Linked DNA regions of Roseateles amylovorans. The protein of the gene in region 2 interacts with the protein of the main gene of each other region in a pairwise test. Links are inferred from orthologs where the notes say so. Each region holds a gene or a part of one and is shown on either strand. Other genes may lie near its edges.

Region 1 (3,818 bases), 4.0 Mb from region 2 along the record:
AGCCTTCGATCCGGGTCTGCTGTCGATTGCCTCCAGCAATGCCGAGCAGGAAGAGGCCAAGGAAGAGATCGAGATTGACTACGGCGGCGACCAGATCGAAACCGGTTTCAATGTGACCTACCTGATGGACGTGCTGGCCAACATGAGCCAGGACATGGTGCGCATCGATCTGAACGACAGTTCGTCCAGCGCGCTGCTGAGCATCCCGGATCACGCCGGCTTCAAGTACGTGGTCATGCCGATGAGGATTTAAGGTCGTTGCGCACCGGTCGCTCCTCGTCGGGAGCGGTGGGTCGCGCATCCCCTGCCCCCGCCAGGCGGGGGTTCTAGCCAGATTGACAAACGGCCGCGTGGCGGCCTCGAGTACCCCCTGATGAGCGACACTCCGAATACCGAGAACACCCCCGTGCCCGCACCGCAAGGCGACGGCACGGGTTACGGCGAGTCCAGCATCCAGATCCTGGAAGGCCTGGAGGCGGTCCGCAAGCGCCCCGGCATGTACATCGGCGACACGTCCGACGGCACAGGCCTGCATCACCTGGTCTTCGAGGTCGTCGACAACTCCATCGACGAGGCGCTCGCGGGCTACTGCGACGACATCGTCGTCACGATCCACACCGACAATTCGATCTCCGTCATCGACAACGGCCGCGGCATCCCGACCGGCGTGAAGATGGACGACAAGCACGAGCCCAAGCGCTCGGCCGCCGAGATCGCGCTGACCGAGCTGCATGCCGGCGGCAAGTTCAACCAGAACAGCTACAAGGTCTCGGGCGGTCTGCACGGCGTGGGCGTGTCCTGCGTGAATGCGCTGTCCAAGACGCTGCGCCTGACGGTGCGCCGCGAGGGCAAGGTCCATCAGATCGAATTCAAGAAGGGCATCCCGCAGGATCGCCTGATCGAAGTCCGCGACGGCTTCGAGACCAGCCCGATGCGCGTGGTCGGCGAGACCGACAAGCGCGGCACGGAAGTCCACTTCCTGCCCGACACCGAGATCTTCACCCAGAACAGCGAGTTCCACTACGACATCCTGGCCAAGCGCCTGCGTGAGCTCTCGTTCCTGAACAACGGCGTGAAGATCCGCCTGGTCGACGAGCGCAACAACAAGGAAGACAACTTCGCCTACGCGGGCGGCGTGAAGGGCTTCGTCGAGTTCATCAACAAGGGCAAGACGACGCTGCATCCCAACATCTTCCATGCGCAGGGCGACAAGCTCTCGGACCAGGGCACCAACATTGGTGTGGAGGTCTCGATGCAGTGGAACGACGGGTTCAATGAAAACGTCCTGTGCTTCACCAACAACATTCCGCAGCGTGACGGCGGCACCCATCTGACCGGCCTGCGCGCGGCGATGACACGGGTGATCAACAAGTACATCGAAGACAACGAGCTGGCCAAGAAGGCCAAGGTCGAGGTCGCCGGCGACGACATGCGCGAAGGCCTGGCCTGCGTGGTCAGCGTCAAGGTGCCGGAGCCGAAGTTCAGCTCGCAGACCAAGGACAAGCTGGTGTCGAGCGAAGTGCGCGCGCCGGTGGAAGACATCGTCTCGCGCCTGCTGACCGACTACCTGCTCGAGAACCCGCTGGATGCCAAGACCATCTGCGGCAAGATCCTGGACGCCGCCCGCGCCCGCGAGGCGGCCCGCAAGGCCCGCGAAATGACGCGTCGCAAGGGCGTGCTGGACGGCCTGGGCCTGCCCGGCAAGCTCGCCGACTGCCAGGAGAAGGATCCCGCCCTGTGCGAGATCTACATCGTGGAGGGTGACTCCGCCGGCGGATCCGCCAAGCAGGGCCGCGACCGCAAGTTCCAGGCGATCCTGCCGCTGCGCGGCAAGATCCTGAACGTCGAGAAAGCGCGCTACGAGAAGCTGCTGACCAGCAACGAAATCATCACGCTGATCACGGCGCTGGGCACCGGCATCGGCCGCGGCGCCGGCAGCGACGACTTCAATCCGGACAAGCTTCGCTACCACCGCATCATCATCATGACCGACGCGGACGTGGACGGTGCCCACATCCGCACGCTGCTGCTGACCTTCTTCTACCGGCAGATGCCGGAGCTGGTCGAGCGCGGCCACATCTACATTGCGCAGCCGCCGCTCTACAAGGTGAAGGTCGGCAAGCAGGAGCAGTACCTGAAGGACGGCCATGAGCTCGATGGCTTCCTGTTGAAGGTCGCGCTCAACGATGCCGAGCTGCACACCGCGGGCGTGGGCAATGGGCCAGTGCTCAAGGGTGAAGACCTGGAAGGCAAGGCGCGCCAGTACGTCGCCGCGCAGAACGTGATCCAGCGCCTTTCCGCCTGGATGGACGGCGAAGCGCTGCACCTGCTGGCCTCCGGCCTGGCGATCAACCTCGACACCAAGGATGCAGCCGACATCGCCGCCACCGCGCTGCAGTCCCAACTGCACGACGCCACCGTGACGGCAGAGACCGATCCTCGCACCGACAAGCTGCTGCTGCGCATCTCGCGCCGCCATCACGGCAATGTGCGATCGAGCATCATCACCGCGGACTTCGTGCACGGCGCGGACTACGAGGTGCTGGCCACGGCGGGCAAGACCTTCAAGGGTCTGGTCACCGAAGAGGCTGTGATCCGCAAGGGCGAGGGCGAGAAGGCCAAGGAATCCAAGGTCGGCGACTTCCGCGCCGCGATGGCTTGGCTGATGACGCAGGCGGAATCCAGCGTCGGCCGCCAGCGCTACAAGGGCCTGGGTGAGATGAACCCGGAACAGCTGTGGGAGACGACGATGGATCCGACGGTTCGTCGCCTGTTGCGCGTGCAGATCGAGGATGCGATCGAGGCCGATCGCGTGTTCACGATGCTGATGGGTGATGAGGTCGAGCCGCGGCGTGAGTTCATTGAGCAGAATGCGCTGAGGGCGGCGAATATTGACGTTTGATCTGCCGGTTTGTTAGATGACGGTTTTAGCCGGACAGGTCTTGAATTCGCTGGACGGAGATGCTGGATAGCGCCGGACTTTCCGTCTGATGACGCGCACAAGCCTCTGATTCGTAAAGAGTCAGGGGCTTTTTTCTTTGATGATGGCGGAGGGGATGTCCATGTGCTTGACTCCACTCGCGCTGGGTGAGCTGGCGCCCGCGGGTGGGCGCTTCAGGCTGCCAGCGGACCTTAGCCGCTTGCGAACTGCGTAGCCTTTGGAGGTGTACCGAGACGCCGCCACTCACTGAGCACTTTGCCTGCAGCCTTCTTAAACCTGGCGTCTTCGTTATCGCCGTTCATAGCTCGCAGCAAGGACACGGCCATCGATTCCTTGTCAACGCGGAACAAGCCTCTGTGCTCTCCAATGAGCAATCCATCGATTGCTGAACCTGGGGTCCTTCGCTCTGACGTCAGCAAAGAAGACGTAGTCCACATACTGTTCGGTCTCTGTTGTCCATGCGAATCGACAGCGGCGGGCCGTACCAGTCCACCAGCCGGTCCATAGTGCGAATCAGCATCGAGGCCGGCAGCGATTGGCCCACCTGGATGGTAAGCGCCTCGCGGTCGGCCTCGTCGATCACGTTGAACGTTCGGAACCGGCGACCGTCGTAAAGCACGTCATTCATGAAGTCCAAGGCCCACCCCTGATTGACGTACGAACCCGCAGCCAGCGGCACGGGTTCTCGATTGGGAATGCGGCGGTTCATTCGGCGGCGGATGTTCAGCCCCAGCTCGCAGTACACCCGCCAAACCCGCTTGTGGTTCCATGGCCGGCCGTCCAGGCGTAGCCGGTCAAAGCACTTCCAGAAGCCCCAACGGCCATTGCGCTCAACGACGCCGTTAAGCGCATCAGTGACCTCGGCGTCCCTTTCCAT
Region 2 (4,638 bases):
GTTGCGCGCCAGTTGTCCACGGTTTGGGCCATTGCGCCCGAGGTGGCCAAAGCGGCGACAGCGAAGAGCGACGCCACGCGGTTCAATTTCTTCATGATTCTCCTCTCAAGGAAAGCCGCAGTTGCCCTGCGAAACGTCCAATGTCGGAACTAAAACCTCAAGAGCAACCCGCATACCATAGGTACCAAGGGTTTCTCCTAGGGACTGACCGATTGTGCCATAGGGCAACAGGACGCCTGCATTCTCGCGGCATGCACCGTCCCTGTTCATGAAGCTGTTGCGCAAGCACTACAAGCGGGCGCATTTAGAATGCATCCCTTCTGCTCTCTTCAGAGGCCGGCGTTCGCATACGCGCGGCCTTCACGCGCATGACCCAGTTCGCCAAGGAAACCCTGCCGATCAGCCTCGAGGAGGAGATGCGCCGCTCGTATCTCGATTACGCGATGAGCGTGATCGTCGGTCGCGCCCTCCCCGATGCTCGTGACGGCCTCAAGCCGGTGCATCGCCGAGTGATGTTCGCGATGCACGAGCTGAACAACGACTGGAACCGCCCCTACAAGAAGTCGGCGCGTATCGTCGGCGACGTGATCGGTAAATACCACCCGCACGGTGACAGCGCGGTGTATGACACCATCGTCCGCATGGCGCAGGACTTCTCCCTGCGCCACATGCTGGTGGATGGCCAGGGGAATTTCGGTTCGATCGACGGCGACAACGCCGCCGCGATGCGATACACCGAAATCCGCCTGTCGAAAATCGCCCATGAAATGCTGGCTGATATCGACAAGGAAACCGTCGACTTCGGCCCCAACTACGACGGCTCGATGAAAGAGCCGCTGGTATTGCCGACCCGGCTGCCGAGTTTGCTGGTGAATGGCTCTGCCGGTATTGCAGTGGGGATGGCGACGAATATTCCGCCGCACAACCTCAATGAGGTGGTGGATGCCTGCTTGCATTCGCTGAAGAATCCGGACTGCTCGATCGAAGAGCTGATGGAAATCATCCCGGCGCCGGACTTCCCCACCGCCGGCATCATCTACGGCCTGAACGGCGTGCGCGAGGGCTATCGCACCGGTCGCGGCAAGGTGGTGATGCGGGCGAAGGTCCATTTCGAGGACATCGATCGCGGCCAGCGTCAGTCGATCATCGTCGACGAGATCCCCTACCAGGTGAACAAGAAGACCCTGCTGGAGCGGATCGCCGAGCTGGTGCAGGAAAAGAAGATCGAAGGCATCAGCCACATCCAGGACGAGTCCGATCGTTCCGGCATGCGCATCGTCATCGAGCTCAAGCGCGGCGAAGTGCCTGAGGTGGTGCTGAACAACCTGTACAAGCAGACCCAACTGCAGGACAGCTTCGGCATCAACATGGTGGCGCTGATCGACGGCCAACCCAAGCTGTGCAACCTGAAGGACCTGATCACGGTCTTCCTGGAGCACCGCCGCGAAGTCGTCACCCGTCGCACCATCTTCGAACTGCGCAAGGCCCGCGAACGCGGCCATGTGCTGGAAGGCCTGGCCGTCGCGCTGGCCAACATCGACGATTTCATCGAGATCATCAAGCGCTCGCCCACCCCGCCGGTGGCCAAGGCCGAGCTGATGGCCCGCTCCTGGGATTCGTCGCTGGTGCGCGAGATGCTCTCCCGCGCCGAGACCGAGACCGCCGGTGGCCGCAATGCCTACCGTCCGGAAGGACTGCCCGCCGCCTACGGCATGCAGGAGGATGGCCTCTATCGTCTCTCGGACGACCAGGCCAATGAAATCCTGCAGATGCGCCTGCAGCGCCTGACCGGCCTGGAGCAGGACAAGATCGTCGGCGAATACCGCGACGTGATGGCCCAGATCGCCGACCTGCTCGACATCCTGGCCAAGCCCGCCCGTGTGACCACCATCATCGGCGACGAGCTGGCCAACCTGCGCCAGGAATTCGGCCAGACCAAGCTGGGCGCGCGCCGCAGCGTGATCGAGCACAACGCCCAGGAGCTCGGCACCGAGGACCTGATCACCCCCACCGACATGGTGGTCACGCTCTCGCACACCGGCTACATCAAGAGCCAAGCGCTCAGCGAGTACCGCGCACAGCGCCGTGGCGGTCGCGGCAAGCAGGCCACCGCCACCAAGGAAGACGACTGGATCGACCAGCTCTTCATCGCCAACACCCACGACTGGATGCTGTGCTTCAGCAACCGCGGCCGGGTGTACTGGCTGAAGGTCTGGGAAGTGCCGCAAGGCTCGCGCAATGCGCGCGGCAAGCCGATCGTCAACATGTTCCCGCTGCAGCCCGAAGAGAAGATCAATGTCGTGCTGCCGCTGACCGGCGAGTTCCGCACCTTCCCGGAAGATCACTTCATCTTCATGGCGACGGCGCTGGGCACGGTCAAGAAGACCTCGCTGAAGGACTTCAGCAACCCACGCAAGGCTGGCATCATCTCGGTCGACCTGGACGATGGGGATTACCTGATCGGCGCCGCCCTGACCGACGGCCAGCATGACGTGATGCTGTTCTCCGACGGCGGCAAGGCCGTGCGCTTCGACGAGGACGATGTCCGCCCGATGGGCCGCCAAGCCCGAGGCGTGCGAGGCATGATGCTGGAGCCCGATCAGCGCCTGATCGCGATGCTGGTGGCAGAGGATGAGAGCCAGAGCGTGCTGACCGCCACCGAGAACGGTTACGGCAAGCGCACCAGCATCGTCGAATACACCCGCCATGGTCGCGGCACCAAGGGCATGATTGCCATCCAGCAGAGCGAGCGCAACGGCCGGGTGGTCGCCGCCACGCTGGTGCGTCCGGAAGACGAGATCATGCTGATCACCGACACCGGCGTGCTGGTCCGTACCCGCGTGTCCGAGATCCGCGAGCTGGGCCGCGCCACCCAAGGCGTGACCCTGATCGCCCTGGATTCCGGCGCGAAACTCTCGGGTCTGCAACGCATCGTTGAAAACGATGCGAACGAAACCGCTGTTGACGACCCGGACGCCGAAGCCGCCGACGGCACCGATCCCTCCTCCACCCCCTCGAGCACCGACAACACCCGCGCCGCGGGCGACAGCTCCGAACCTGACGCAAAGGAATGACCTTGTTGCTGAAGTCTGTACAAGCCGGCGCCATCGCCGCCGCCCTGCTGATCTCCCCGCTCGCCTGGGCTCAGAAGGCCGACTCGTCGCCCGCCAAGAAGGAGCTGATCACCCGCATCCTGAAGCTGCAGCAGCCCGCCATCGAACAGCTCACCATCGGCGTGCTGAGCCGCCCGATCAACGAGCTGGCGCAGAAGATCGTGCCGGCACTGCGCGGCGTCCCCGAAGACAAGCGCGAGGCGACGGCCAAGGCCATCGACGCCAACCTGCGCAAGTTCATGGAAGACAACGGTCCGGGGCTGGTGGAAAAGGGCCAGAAGCTGGCCCCGTCGACCATGGGCGTGATGCTGGACGAGCGCTTCACCGAAGACGAGCTCAAGCAACTCGTGGCCTGGCTGGAATCGCCGGTGAGCAAGAAGTTCGCGGACACCGCGCCCGAGCTGCAGCAGGCCTTCACCAAGAAGCTGATCGACGACAACGGCAAGCAGCTGGATGAGCGTTTCAACGCCCTGCAGCAGACCGTGGCCAAGCAACTCGGTCTGGAAGCCGGCCCGGCCGCGCCGGCTCCGGGCGCCAAGTCCTCAGCCCCCAAGGCCGCTGCCCCCGCGCCGAAGAAGTAAATCGGCGCACACTGGCGTCGTGGGAAGCCCGCTCGGCGGACCTCCTCACGACGCCGGATACCGGCGGGCGATGCCGCGAAGCCCAGGCTTCCCGACGCCGCCCGCCCCTTGTCTTTCCTGAACGACTGCACCGCCATCTCCCATCCATGACGCAAGCCAGCCGCCCATTCAACTTCTCCCCGGGTCCCGCCGCCATACCTCACGAGGTCTTGAGTCGCGTGTCCGAAGAGATGCTGGACTGGCACGGCAGCGGCATGAGCGTGATGGAGATGAGCCACCGCGGTCGCGAATTCACCTCGATCTATGAAGCGGCCGAGCGCGACCTGCGCGAGCTGCTTCAGGTGCCGGACCACTTCCGCATCCTGTTCATGCAGGGCGGCGGCCTGGGCGAGAACGCGATCGTCCCGATGAACCTCTCGCGGGGCGGCATCGTCGACGTGGTGCTCAGCGGCACCTGGTCCCACAAGAGTGCGGCCGAAGCCCGTCGCTATGCCGAGGTCCGCATCGCCGCCGACTGCGCCAATGCCGACGGCCGCTACCTCGACCTCATCCCCGCCACCGACTGGCAGCTCAGCCGCGACGCCGCCTATGTGCATGTCTGCAGCAATGAGACGATCGACGGCCTGGAGCTTCATCAACTGCCCGACCTGAAGGCCCTGGGCAGCGATGCCCCGCTGGTGATCGACTGCTCCTCGCATGTGGCCTCGCGGTCGGTCGACTGGTCGAAGGTCGGCCTGGCCTTCGCTGGCGCCCAGAAGAACATCGGCCCCGCCGGCCTGACCCTGGTCATCGTGCGGGACGACCTGCTCGATCGCGCCCTGCCCATCTGCCCCAGCGCCTTCAACTACCAATTGGTGGCGCAGGCCGAATCGATGTTCAACACGCCGCCGACCTTCGCGATCTACGTCGCCGGCCTCGTGTTCCAGTGGCTCAAGGGTTTCAGC

What was found. Proteins that work in one complex are often made in the same cells at the same time.
Region 1: the proteins of gyrA (region 2) and gyrB interact in binary tests that used the Escherichia coli proteins (3 or more experiments, as listed by UniProt). The link is inferred for Roseateles amylovorans from one-to-one orthologs.

What each region holds. Positions count from the first base shown.
Region 1 is NZ_CP104562.2:2,713-6,530, forward strand. The notes cover bases 1-3,137. They hold gyrB (DNA topoisomerase (ATP-hydrolyzing) subunit B), read left to right. Parts: upstream 1-373; coding sequence 374-2,902; downstream 2,903-3,137. Other genes in these bases: dnaN (DNA polymerase III subunit beta), read left to right, coding at 1-253. Also shown: N4261_RS00020 (IS3 family transposase), read right to left, coding at 3,354-3,818. UniProt on the Escherichia coli protein: DNA gyrase negatively supercoils closed circular double-stranded DNA in an ATP-dependent manner to maintain chromosomes in an underwound state.
Region 2 is NZ_CP104562.2:4,003,142-4,007,779, forward strand. What follows is about bases 1-3,274. They hold gyrA (DNA gyrase subunit A), read left to right. Parts: upstream 1-368; coding sequence 369-3,074; downstream 3,075-3,274. Other genes in these bases: ompA (outer membrane protein OmpA), read right to left, coding at 1-95; N4261_RS16615 (DUF2059 domain-containing protein), read left to right, coding at 3,077-3,274. In the rest of the region: more of N4261_RS16615, read left to right, coding at 3,275-3,694; serC (3-phosphoserine/phosphohydroxythreonine transaminase), read left to right, coding at 3,841-4,638. UniProt on the Escherichia coli protein: A type II topoisomerase that negatively supercoils closed circular double-stranded (ds) DNA in an ATP-dependent manner to maintain chromosomes in an underwound state.